4 regions of the Streptomyces sp. NPDC054786 genome follow, and region 4 is predicted to be linked to each of the others. Evidence: riboswitches for the same ligand, from Rfam matches in the RefSeq annotation. Region 4 holds a riboswitch; each other region holds the start of a gene.
The links. Region 4 has a riboswitch for cyclic di-AMP ahead of ACWGI6_RS14720 (C40 family peptidase). Riboswitches for the same ligand answer to the same signal wherever they lie in the genome.
Positions count from the first base shown of each region.

Region 1 (3,107 bases), on a different contig from region 4:
GCTGGTGCGCAACCGTCTCGACGAGATCCCGCACGAGCTCGCCAACCCGGCCCGGCGTGCCGCGATGGCGCTGTCCAAGGAACTGTTCCCGGCCACGTCCCGTATGTCGCGGCCGCGCCAGGGCACCGAGGAGACCGTCGCACGCATCGACGCCGCGGCCGTCCGTGCCTTCTACGACGCCCACATGCGGCCCGCCACGGCCACCGCCGTCATCGTCGGTGACTTCACCGGGGTCGACCTGGCCGCCGCGCTCGCCGAGACCCTCGGCGCTTGGAGCGGCTCGACGGCCGAGCCGCTGAAAGCCTCCCCGATCGTCGCCGACGACACCGGCCGCGTGGTGATCGTGGACCGCCCCGGTGCCGTCCAGACGCAGCTGCTCATCGGCCGTATCGGTGCCGACCGGCACGACCGGGTGTGGCCCGCGCAGGTCCTCGGCACGTACTGCCTGGGCGGCACCCTCACCTCCCGTCTGGACCGCGTACTGCGGGAGGAGAAGGGCTACACCTACGGGGTGCGTGCCTTCGGCCAGGTGCTTCGCTCCACCGCTCCCACGTCCCCCGAGGGGGCCACGGGCGCCGCGCTGCTCGCCATCAGCGGCTCGGTGGACACCGCCTCCACCGTCCCGGCGCTCGACGACCTGTGGAAGGTGCTGCGCACTCTTGCGGCAGAGGGGCTGACGGACGACGAGCGGGATGTCGCCGTACAGAACCTCGTCGGGGTCGCGCCGCTGAAGTACGAGACCGCGGCAGCCGTCGCGGGCACTCTCGCCGATCAGGTGGAGCAGCACCTTCCGGACGACTTCCAGGCGCAGTTGTACGCCCGCCTCGCGGAGACCGGCACGGTCGAGGCGACCGCGGCGGCGGTCAACGCCTTCCCCATGGACCGGCTGGTGACGGTCCTGGTGGGCGATGCGGCACAGATCGCCGAGCCCATCAAGGCGCTGGGCATCGGTGAGGTGACGGTCGTCAGTGGCTAGTCCCGGCATGTGACGGAAGGTCATATATCGACAAAGCGGCTCCCGTGGCGATAGCCCGCCACGGGAGCCGCTGTATGTCCGGTTTATCTCGACAGGCGCCCCGGTTCTTGTGGCATCCCGCACAAAAAAGCGGTTCTGTTTGCCGATTGAAAGTTGCCCCGTTTAGCGTCGGTCCGGCTGTTCGTCACAAGTCCGCCACAACCGTGGCACCGGACAGTCATCGCCGAGTCCCCGTACGGCGCGAGCCAGGGGAGCCGGGGACCCAGTGTCCCTTGGGGTGAATCGGACTCCCCTCCGGAGGAGCCCGTAGGAGACCTTCCTGCTCCGAACCCGTCAGCTAACCCGGTAGGCGAGAAGGAAGGAAAGGACAAGCCAGTACATGGCGTTCATCCGTGCCACCGGGAAGCACCGTCGTGCGAGCCGCCCCGTTCGTACGACCCGCAACATCGCCGGCATAGCCACCCTCGCGGCGGGCGGCGTTGTCGCCTCCATGGCCTCGCCGGCGCTGGCGGCCACGGACGAAGCCCGCACCCACGACACCGGTCTGCAGCAGGCCGTCGTGCTGGGTGACGAGCTCGCCGGCCGTGTCGCGGCCCAGGCCGACGCGCAGCAGGCCGAAGCGGAGGCCGCGGCGGCGAAGGCGAAGGCCGAGGCCGTGGCCAAGAAGCAGGCCGAAGAGGCCAAGCGGCGCGTCGAGGCCGCTCGCAAGGCCAAGGAGCGCGCCGCCCGCGAGGCGGAGCGCAAGCGCCTCAACACCTTCGTCGCCCCCGTGGCCAACTCCTACGTCTCCACCGCGTACAAGGCCTCCAGCGGACTGTGGTCCTCGGGCAGCCACACCGGCATCGACTTCCATGCCGCCTCCGGCACCAGCGTCCACGCCGTCGGCAGTGGCACCGTCGTCGAGGCGGGCTGGGGCGGCTCGTACGGCAACAACATCGTGATCAAGATGAACGACGGTACGTACACCCAATACGGTCACCTGTCGTCGCTCGGTGTCTCGGTCGGCCGGCACGTCACCTCGGGCCAGCAGATCGGCCTCTCCGGCGCCACCGGCAACGCCACCGGCCCGCACCTGCACTTCGAGGCCCGTACCGGCGCCGACTACGGCTCGGACATCGACCCGGTCGCGTACCTGCGCTCGCACGGCGTCAACGTCTGATCTCCCGTCTCGCCCCGCCGCGCGCCTCGCGGTGCCCGCGTCGGCCCGAGCGTCCGCCCGAAGCCCCGGCTCCACGGCCGGGGCTTCGGCGTATCCGGGAGCGGGACGAGTGCACCGGATACGCCGTGTGGCCCGCGACTTCTGGCCAAAAAATATCCATGAATAACCGGAGTCCGTCGGAAAAGCCGTTCCGGTCGAATAGAGTCACGGAAAAGTCGCCGACCGGCGGCGTTTCCACGGGATTACGGCGGAGGCACGGAAGATGCGAGGCCATATTTCCGCGCATGCGGTGTGCACGGCGATTCGCGACGACATTGTCTCCGGTGCGCTGGCGCCGGGGAGCCGGCTGATCGAAGAGATCCTGGCGGCCCGGTACGGCGTCTCCAGAGTGCCGGTCCGTGAAGCGCTGCGCACGCTGCAGTCCGAAGGGTTCGTCACCACCCGCCACCATGCGGGCGCCTGTGTCGCCCAGCCCACCGAGCAGGAGTCCGCCGATCTCCTCGACGTCCGCGCCCTGTTGGAGCCGCTGGGTGCCGCCCGCGCGGCCGCCCGTCGCAGCCCGGCCCACCTCAAGGTGCTCCGCGGCCTGGTACGGCTCGGCCGCGAGCGGGCCCGTCACGGCAACCCCGCGGATCTGCGCCAACTGGACGGCTGGTTCCACGAGACGCTGGCCCAAGCGGCCGGCAGCCCCAGTCTGACGGCGTTGCTGACCCAGCTGCGGCGCAAGATCGAGTGGATGTACGCCGTGGAACTGCCCGCCCGTGCCGGGGAGTCCTGGGATGAACACGGCGCGGTGCTGGACGCGGTGGCCCGGGGGGATGCGGAGCGGGCCCGCGCCCTGATGGCGGCTCATGTCGAGCGCTCACTCCCGGTGTACCGGCTCCGGCGCCCCGCCAAGACGGAGGTGAGGGACCCGAAACCGCCCGTCAACACGGCGCGCGCCCGTCCTTAACAATCGCCCCGTATACAAAG
Region 1 covers NZ_JBSHAW010000025.1:103,195-106,301, forward strand. Annotated here, with positions in the region: gene ACWGI6_RS21990 (M16 family metallopeptidase) at 1-976, shown strand, start outside; cyclic di-AMP (ydaO/yuaA leader) riboswitch at 1,188-1,343, shown strand; gene ACWGI6_RS21995 (M23 family metallopeptidase) at 1,356-2,135, shown strand; gene ACWGI6_RS22000 (GntR family transcriptional regulator) at 2,398-3,087, shown strand.
Region 1: linked by a shared signal. The riboswitch ahead of ACWGI6_RS21995 (M23 family metallopeptidase) and the one ahead of ACWGI6_RS14720 (C40 family peptidase) in region 4 are both predicted to bind cyclic di-AMP.

Region 2 (3,107 bases), on a different contig from region 4:
TCCGCTTCGTTGTCCTCGTCCTCGTACCGGTAGCGATAGCGGTCGGGATGCAGACCCAGCCCCGCCGACGCGCCGACCTCCAGCAGCGCCAGCGGCTGCGGCAGGCGGGCGAGCAGCGGCAGCAGCGTCGCGCAGTGGGCCGGCTCATCGGTCCGGGGCGAGCGCTGCATGATCACCGCGCGCACCTCGTCCCAGTGCCGGATCGTCCACTCGCGCCAGCGGCCGTACGCCATTTCACCGCGCGGCCCCAGCTCGGCGTGCGGGCCGTCGAGATAGCGGACGGCGGCGAGCAGAAGGTCCGGCTGCTGTTTGCCGCCGGCCGGCAGCGACCCCGACAGCAGATCGCAGAGCTCCTGGTCCTGGCTGATCCGCGCGCTCAGCTCCTCGTGCGCCGCGGACCACCCCCGTGCCCGACGCCAGGAGAAGTCCCCGTACCGCTCCGCCACCTCCCAGGCGCCGGCGGCAGCGCTCTCGACGTTCCCGGTGTTCCCGACGTTGACGGCCATGATCCGACGTTACTGCTCTCACGTTCCGTAACCGAGGGGCACCCCTCCGCATAACAACTGGCACACAATCCACGCGAGATCGTTTAGGCGTGGGCGGCCAACTCGCCCGATTTGTGGCCGTGGTGGCCGAAAAAGTCCACGCCAAAGCTGTTGTGGGGCCGTGATGAATTCCCGGGAAGGCTTGGAATCCGGCTGCGATCTCTATTACTGTCCGATAACGCAGCGCGGTCGTCCCAGCCGTCGCAAGAGGCGGCACCGCGCGCCGACGCCGAATCCCGCACGCGCTTTTCACGCACCTCCAGCACCTCGAACTGCACCAAGGGAACCGGGGAACCACTTCCTTGGGGTGAATCGGACGCCCTCCGCCAGGGGGCGCCCGTAGGAGACCTTCCTGCTCCGAACCCGTCAGCTAACCCGGTAGGCGAGAAGGAAGGAAAGGAGAGCGCCCCCGTGGCGTCCAACAGGCCTGCCCCCGAGGGTCCGTCCGCCTACGACCTCGATGACCGAGGTGCCTTCCCGGGCCCCGGTGATGCGGACACCATCAACGACGGACCGTGGGAGGAATGGAATCCCACCGAGGATTCCGTCCGCTCCGTCCGCGGCAAGCACCGGGTGGCCAAGCAGCGCGGCGGACTCGCCCGCGGCGGCACGGTCCTGGGCGTCGGCGTCATCGCGGCCGTCGGTGCCGGCGGAATGGCGTCGGCCGAGGGCCGCCCCGCGGTGCCGATCTCGATGCCCGACGTCGGCGGCATGGCCGACGAGCTCGCCGGCAAGCTGCCGGACGCCAAGTCGCTCCCCGGCATCGGTGACCTCATATCCGACTCGGGCGCGGACTCCACCGCGGCCGAGGGCGCCGCCACGGGCGATGCGGCCGCGGCGGCCTCCGGGCCCCTCACCCGGGCCGCCGGGACGGACTCGGACACGGGCGCCGCCGAGGCGCTGCGCAGCCGCATCCTCCAGCAGGCCGACGCGCAGCAGGGCGCAGCCGATCAGGAGTCCCGCGAGGCCGCCGAACACTCCGCATTCCAGAAGGCCGAGAACGAAGCCGCCGCTCACCAGAAGTCGGCCGAAAAGGCCGCAGCAGCCAAGAAGGCGGCCGAGATGGAGGCCAAGCGCGAGGCCGAAGAAGCGGCCCGGCAAAAGGCGGAGGCCGCCCGCCTCGCCAAGCTGGCGAAGAACTTCATCGCCCCGGTCTCCTCGTTCACCCTCACCGCCGGCTTCGGCCAGGCCGGCGACCGCTGGGCCGCGGACCACACCGGACAGGACTTCGCCGCGCCGACCGGCACTCCCATCAAGGCAGTGCACTCCGGCACCATCACCCAGGCCGGCTGGGCCGGCTCGTACGGCTACCGCATCGTCCTCACCCTCGACGACGGCACCGAACTCTGGTTCTGCCATCTGTCCTCGATGGTGAAGACCTCCGGCAAGGTCACCACGGGCGATGTCATCGGCCGGGTCGGCGCCACCGGCAATGTCACCGGCCCCCACCTCCACCTGGAGGTGCGCCCCGCCGGCGACCCGATCGACCCCATGCCGTGGCTGCGCGACCACGGCATCAACGTGTGAACTTCTGACGGGGTTGCTGTTGGGGGGAGCGGGAGGAATAACTCCCCGCCCCCCAACGCTGCAACCACGCATGACCGCCACACACACCCCCCGAAACCGCAGGCCCCTCGGCTCGCTCTCCGTCTCCTCGCTGTCCCTCGGCGGCAATGTCTTCGGCTGGACGGCCGACGAAGCCGAATCCTTCGCCGTGCTCGACGCCTACCTGGCGGGCGGTGGCAACTTCATCGACACCGCCGACGTCTACTCGGCCTGGGTCCCCGGCAACAAGGGCGGCGAATCCGAGACGGTCCTCGGCAACTGGCTGTCCTCCCGCGGCAATCGCTCCGATGTCGTCATCGCCACCAAGGTCGGTGCCCACCCGGACTACAAGGGCCTGTCCGCCGCCACCATCAAGTCCGCGGTCGACGAGTCCCTCACCCGTCTCCGCACCGACTACATCGACCTCTACTACACCCACTACGACGACGAATCGGTCGAGGTCGGGGAGTTGCTCACCGCGCTCGACGACCTCGTGCGGGCCGGCAAGGTCCGCGAGATCGCCGCGTCCAACATCTCAGCGACGCGCCTGGAGGAGTCCCTGGCCTTCTCCGCCCGCGAGGGTCTGGCCCGCTACGTCGCCCTCCAGCCCCACTACAACCTGGTCTCCCGCGACACCTACGAGGGCGAACTCGCCGACGTCGCCGCCCGCCACGGCGTCGCCGCTGTCCCGTACTACGCCCTCGCCTCCGGCTTCCTGACCGGCAAGTATCGTCCGGGCACCGCCACCGAAAGCGCCCGCTCCGGCGCCGCCGCCCGGCATCTGACCACCGACCGCGGCCTGCGCGTCCTCCAGGCCCTCGACACCGTCGCCACCGCCCACGAGGCCGAGGTGGCCACCGTCGCCCTCGCCTGGCTCGCCGCCCAGCCCACCGTCGTGGCTCCCCTCGCCAGCGCCCGGACGGTGGCCCAGCTGCCGGCGCTGCTGGCGGTGGGGGACCTGACCCTGACGGAGACGGAACTGACACTGCTGAGCGAGGCGTCGGCGTAACCGACACC
Region 2 covers NZ_JBSHAW010000008.1:41,377-44,483, reverse strand. Annotated here, with positions in the region: gene ACWGI6_RS09155 (DUF2332 family protein) at 1-506, opposite strand, end outside; cyclic di-AMP (ydaO/yuaA leader) riboswitch at 799-945, shown strand; gene ACWGI6_RS09150 (M23 family metallopeptidase) at 957-2,072, shown strand; gene ACWGI6_RS09145 (aldo/keto reductase) at 2,143-3,099, shown strand.
Region 2: linked by a shared signal. The riboswitch ahead of ACWGI6_RS09150 (M23 family metallopeptidase) and the one ahead of ACWGI6_RS14720 (C40 family peptidase) in region 4 are both predicted to bind cyclic di-AMP.

Region 3 (3,107 bases), on a different contig from region 4:
GCTGACCCGGCTCCCGGACATCCGACTTGCCGCGGAACCGGACGATTTGCGCTGGCGCGGCGGGCTCATCATGCGCGGACTGCGGTCGCTGCCCGTGGAGTTCCCGCCCGAACGGCCCTGACCAGCAACAAGGTCAAAAGTGACAGAGAGTCAGCCGTGTGACCTTTACGTGATCTGCGCTACACCGACTTGTGACTACCCGTGACCCCGGCTACCTTTCGACCGACGATCGACGGGCTTCACTCGATCGGCCGAAGCGGTGATGTGGGGGACCGGTGTAACGGTGTGCCTCGTGCGCGTCGGCCGGCCCGGGTAACCCGTCGAGCAGCTCGAAGAGCTCGTCGTACAACTCAACCGCCGCGCGAAAGGCATCCGCATGCGTTCCGGGAACGGCCGACACCGGCGCCCCCGTCAAGCACCGGCCATCTTTGTCACGGCGGGAGTGACCGGCGCCGGTATTGCCCTGCCACTGCTCGGCGCGAGCGGTGCTCACGCCGCCGACACCGCCACCTGGGACAAGGTCGCCCAGTGTGAGAGCGGCGGCGTCTGGAGCGCGGCTTCGGGCAACGGCTACTACGGCGGGCTGCAGCTCACCCAGGAGATGTGGGACGACTACGGCGGCGCGGCCTATGCCTCGCGCCCCGACCTCGCCAGCCGCTCCCAGCAGATCGCGGTGGCCGAATCGATCCTCGACGACCGCGGCCCGGAGAACTGGTCGAGCTGCGCGGTGAGCGCCGGTCTGACCAAGGACGGGCGCGCGCCGGAGGTCGACCCGGGCAGCACCGCCACTCCCTCGCCCGCCCCGTCGGACGCCGACGGCTCCTCGGACCCCTGGGACCCGTCCGATGCGTCCGGCACGCACGACGGCTCGGACTCCGCCGGCACGCACGACGAGCCGGGCGACGAGTCGTCCGATCCGGCGCCCTCGCCCGATGCCCCGGGCTCCGCCGGCTCCGGCGACGCGTCCACCGACCCGGCGCCGTCCGACTCGGCGACGCCGGGCAAGGGGCACGACGACCCGTCGCAGTCCGCCGACCCGTCCGACGACGGCAGCCGCACGGACACGACCGGCACGCCGCAGGAGAAGCCCGCGAAGGGCAAGCACCGCGGTGGCTCGGGCGACGAGGGTGACGACGACGGCGGCAGGTCCGCCGGCCGGCATGCCTCACGCGGCGACGAGGCGCGCACCGGCCCGGCGGGCGACGGCGACTACACCGTGCGCCCGGGTGACACGCTGTCAGCCATCGCCTCGGCCCACCGGCTGCCCGGCGGCTGGCCCGCGCTCTACGACCACAACGAGGGCGTCGTCGGCTCCGACGCGGACCTGATCAAGCCGGGCCAACTGCTCGATCTCGGGCACTCCGCGGGGTAATTCGCCGCCCTTCGCCCGCTTTTGGGAAAGTGAGACAAGGCTCTCGTTGACCGTGGTGAACCCCGGTTCGTCCCGCCTCGGCAAACCGGGGTTCACCTGCGGGTATGTGACCCGCCCGTGATCAAAAACGGTCAACTTGGTTCAGATGGTGGGGTTTGAACCCCAAGGGGATTACTGCTTAACGTCAGGACCGCTCGCCAAAGCGGGCCCTTCGATCACACGCCGAATCCTGCCGGTGGTCGGAGGCAGTTGACGCGCAAGCGCCGAAGGCAGGAGCGGGGGACCCAAGGTAAGTGCCGGCCCCACCCGTGAAAGCGGGTCAACCGGCTTGGGGTGAAGCCACGTGCGCCACGCGCACGAGGCCGGGCGATTCTCACGGCCCGAACCCGACAGCTCACCTCGTAGGCGTCGGTGAGGAAACGAACGAACCATGCTGATCATCAAGGGCAAGCACCGTCGTCCGTCCAAGGCCGTCCGCGTCGCCACCCTCGCCGGCATCGCCGGCGCTGCCGTGGCCGTCCCGCTGATGGGCGCCACCTCCGCCTCCGCCGCCTCCGTCGCCACCTGGGACAAGGTCGCCCAGTGCGAGTCCGGCGGCAACTGGTCGATCAACACCGGTAACGGCTACTACGGTGGCCTGCAGTTCTCCAACTCCAGCTGGGCCGCCGCCGGCGGCACCCAGTACGCGGCGCGCGCCGACCTGGCCAGCAAGTCCCAGCAGATCGCCGCCGCCGAGAAGCTCCTCGCCATCCAGGGCCCGGGCGCCTGGTCCTGCGCCGGTGCCGGCAACCTGACCGCCGGTGGCCCCGCCGCCGACGTCGACACCTCGGGCTCCGCGCAGACCAAGTCCGCGCCCCAGAAGGACGAGGGCTCCGCCAAGACCGAGGCCAAGAAGGCCCCGGCCGCTCCCGAGCGGCACGCCTCGCGCTCCACCGAGCGCAAGTCCATGGGCCACGGCAACTACACCGTCAAGGCGGGCGACACCCTCGCCAAGATCGCCAAGGCGCACGGTGCCGACTGGAAGTCCGTCTACAAGGCCAACAAGTCGGTCATCGGCGGCAACCCGAACCTGATCTTCCCGGGCCAGAAGCTCAACGTCTGAGTCCACCCCTCAGCGGGAATCCGGCGGGCCCGAGCGGCGGGCCCCCTTCCTCGGTGAGACCGCCCCGCCCGGCGCGCCCTTCCCCCAGCGCGTCGCGGCGGGGCTTCTCGTTGCCCGGCCGCGCCCGGGTCGCACCCATGGCGGCCGCACACCGGTAACCGGTTCCGTTCCGCGTTTCTCCCGTTCGGCGAACAATGCGCCCAAACGTCCCGTGAACTGGGCTTTTGGGGAGCTTTCCGGGTCTTTCCATCCCACAGAGCGGGCCAAGGGCAAGCGGACGTGCCCGGGGCCGTTAGGCTCGTGCTGCAGACTCCAGACACCCACGAAGGAGACAACGTGCCGTCCATCGACGTCGTCGTAGCCCGCGAAATTCTCGACTCGCGAGGTAATCCCACGGTCGAGGTCGAGGTCGGCCTCGACGACGGCAGCACGGGCCGTGCCGCCGTGCCGTCCGGCGCCTCGACCGGCGCCTTCGAGGCCATCGAGCTTCGCGACGGCGACCCGAACCGCTACCTCGGCAAGGGTGTGGAGAAGGCCGTCCTGGCCGTCATCGAGCAGATCGGCCCGGAGCTCGTCGGCTACGACGCGACCGAGCAGCGGCTGATCGACCAGGCCATGTTCGACCTGGACGCC
Region 3 covers NZ_JBSHAW010000031.1:30,320-33,426, forward strand. Annotated here, with positions in the region: gene ACWGI6_RS25225 (cytochrome P450 family protein) at 1-121, shown strand, start outside; gene ACWGI6_RS25230 (transglycosylase family protein) at 377-1,372, shown strand; cyclic di-AMP (ydaO/yuaA leader) riboswitch at 1,624-1,795, shown strand; gene ACWGI6_RS25235 (transglycosylase family protein) at 1,803-2,474, shown strand; gene eno (phosphopyruvate hydratase) at 2,811-3,107, shown strand, end outside.
Region 3: linked by a shared signal. The riboswitch ahead of ACWGI6_RS25235 (transglycosylase family protein) and the one ahead of ACWGI6_RS14720 (C40 family peptidase) in region 4 are both predicted to bind cyclic di-AMP.

Region 4 (3,107 bases):
GCCCAGCGCCACCGCCGCGGCGGCCTGCGGCGGTACGTACTCCGTCACGCTCAGCTCGACATCGGGGTGAGCCCGCCGGAACGCGCTGAGTGCAGGCGGCAGCAGATGCGTACCGGCGGTCATGAACGTGCCGACCCGCAGCCGGCCGCCCGACAGCCCTGCCAGCCGGGACAGCTCGTGCCGTGCCTGGTCCAGCTCGTCGAGGACCCGCCGGGCCCGTACGAGCAGCAGCTCACCGGCCGCCGTCAGCCGAGCCCCGCGATGGTGGCGCACCAGCAGGGCCGCCCCGGTCTCCCGCTCCAGTTTGGCGAGCTGCTGGGAGAGCGCGGGAGCGGTGTAGCCCAGCCGGGCGGCGGCCCGGGTGATCGAACCGGCCTCCGCCACCGCTACCAGGGCGGCCAGTCGTGTGGGGTCGTACATAAGAACCTCTTTAGGCTCTCCAAGAACATTGCCAATACCCATTAAAGGCTCTGACCAGCCAAACTGCTCCTATGGACGGACAGCTGATCGCCTTCACCGGAGTCGCCGCGGGCATGGTCGCCATGCCGGGCGCGGACTTCGCGGTCGTGGTGCGCAATGCGCTCGACTCGCGCCGGGCGGGGGTGGCGACCGCCGTCGGAGTCGCGGGCGGGCTGCTGGTGCACACGGCCCTGGCGGTGGCCGGGCTCGCGGCGGTGCTGGTCGCCGTGCCCGCACTCTTCGGTGCCGTCCAACTCCTCGGCGGCGTCTACCTCTTGTACCTCGGTACCCGCGCCCTGACCGCGGCCCTCCGCCGCCCGCCGGGCGCCGCGGACCGCACATCCGGCCCCGCTGTCGGCACACCGGCCGACGGCCGGCCCGCCGCTCTCCTGGGCACTGTGCAGAGTCTGCGCCAGGGCTTTTTGACCAATGCGCTCAACCCCAAAGCCCCCGTCCTCTTCCTCAGCCTGCTGCCGCAGTTCGTCCCGGCAGGACAGCCCGCGCTGCCCCGTACGCTGCTGCTCGCGACGATGGTCGTCGCCATGGCACTGGTGTGGTTCCCCGCCGTCGCGCTGCTCGTCGACCGGCTGGGCGTCTGGTTGCGCCGCCCATCGGTGGCCCGCGCCCTGGAAGCCACCACCGGAGCGCTCCTGACGGCGCTGGGAGGCATCCTGCTCGTCGAGGTGGCGCTGGCCTGAGGCGGGGCATGCCACGGGCGCCATGGCGCGGACACCAGGGCACGGCAGGTGAAGGACACCGCCCCTGCGTCGCGCGGTGCGGGCCGGGGCAGCACCGTGACCGGTCCGTCCGCGGGCGGGAAACTCCCGCGGACGGACGAGAGCCGGCCGCTCCGTTGCGAAGTCACCCGGTCAAATTGCCCAAGCCCACCGACAATTGACCGGGCGTGAGATGACGTCGCAGGTCAGCCCACACGCCCGTACCAGACCGAACGGCTCCAGATCCGTTCCAGCCGCACCACGCTCCCGGCCTTGGGGGCGTGCCACATCCGGCCCCGGCCCGCGTAGATACCGACGTGGTAAATGCCGCTGCGCGAATGGAAGAAGACCAGATCGCCGCGGCGGCGCGAGCTGGCCGCGACATGCCGGGTGCGGCCGTACTGCGCGGCGGCGGTGCGTGGCAGGGCCCGGCCGGCGCGCTTGAACGAGTACAGCATCAGCCCCGAACAGTCGAAGGCGTGCGGCCCCTGGGCGCCGTACCGGTAAGGAGCTCCGCTCTTGGAAGCAGCGACCCGCAGCGCGTGAACGGACACGGATGCGGCTTCGGCATTCCCGGCCGCTCCCGGCGCGACGCTGGTCCCGCCGAGCGTGACCAGCGTCAGAGCGGTGACGGTGCCGGCGCGTGCCAGCAGATTCGGCGTATGCATGCGCACGGTCATGCGCAAACCCTTCGTCAGCCGCCTGCGAAGGAAGACCTGTCGGGTTCGGGCAGGCGAAGATGCCCGGCCGTCTGTACGGCTTCACCCCAAGGAGCCCTCGGCCGTGAAGGCCGGGACCCCGTCCTGCTCGGGTCCTCCGCTCCCGCCGGTCCACATCGTCGACCGGACGTCCGGCACGGCGGCGGGATTAGGCGCCCGTCCGGACCGCCCCGTCGCTGTGGCGGGGTCTTGTCGTCGAAGGGATCGTCACGCACCTGGGACCCGAATTCCGAGCTGAAAATGCCGTATGTGAGATGGGTCACAATTGACCCGAATGGTTAGTTTTGTTCCCTCAGGTGCCACGGCGCGGGGTGTTGCACCCCTCGGACCAGGGGCGAAACATCCGAAGTCCAAGGAATTAGGTCTATTCCGCGCAATTCGTCGCCTCCTCACATCGGGCGCGGACGCTACGCCGTATGCGCAGCCTCGGTGCGTGTGTCGGGTCAGACCTCCTCGGGTGGCGGCACCGTCACGAGCCCGGCCCGCCGCTCGCCGTCCAGCACCCGCAGCGCCCGGGTCAGCGTCGCGCGGTGCAGTTCGCTCTCGCCCCGGCTGTGCATGAGCGTCAGGGCGTCCCGTAGCCGGGTGGCCTTGCCGACCAGCGCCTGGGCGGCGCGCAGCCCGGTGTAGGTGCCTTCGCAGCGGGTCGGGTTGATCCGGCCGAGCAGGTCGATCACCTCCAGATAGCTGTCGATGAGTTCGCCCTCGGCGCGGGTCAGCGCGGGCAGCGGCGGCGGTTCGGGCGGCAGCATCGGGTTCACCGCGCCACGGGCTGGAGCGCCGACTGCTTGCGGTTGCGGGTGATCCCGTCGATCAGGCCGTACTCCTGGGCGGCGCGGGCGTCGAAGATCTTGTCGCGCTCGATATCGGTGGCGATCCGCTCACGGGGCTGTCCGGTGTGCCGCGCCAGCATCTCCTCCAGCAGGTCGCGGGTGCGCAGCATCTCCTTCGCCTGGATCTGCAGGTCGCTGGCCTGCCCCTGAATGGGCTCGCTGAACGACGGCTGATGGATCAGGATCCGGGCCCCGGGCAGCGCCAGCCGCTTTCCGGGCGCGCCGGCGGCCAGCAGTACCGCGGCGGAGGAGGCGGCCTGCCCCAGGCAGACGGTCTCCACGTCGCACGACACGAAGTGCATCGTGTCGTAAATGGCGGTCATCGCGGTGAAGGAGCCGCCGGGGGAGTTGATGTAGAGCGAGATGTCCTGCTCGGGCGC
Region 4 covers NZ_JBSHAW010000015.1:33,822-36,928, reverse strand. Annotated here, with positions in the region: gene ACWGI6_RS14730 (LysR family transcriptional regulator) at 1-420, opposite strand, end outside; gene ACWGI6_RS14725 (LysE family translocator) at 492-1,157, shown strand; gene ACWGI6_RS14720 (C40 family peptidase) at 1,382-1,855, opposite strand; cyclic di-AMP (ydaO/yuaA leader) riboswitch at 1,860-2,046, opposite strand; gene ACWGI6_RS14715 (hypothetical protein) at 2,338-2,646, opposite strand; gene ACWGI6_RS14710 (ATP-dependent Clp protease proteolytic subunit) at 2,652-3,107, opposite strand, start outside.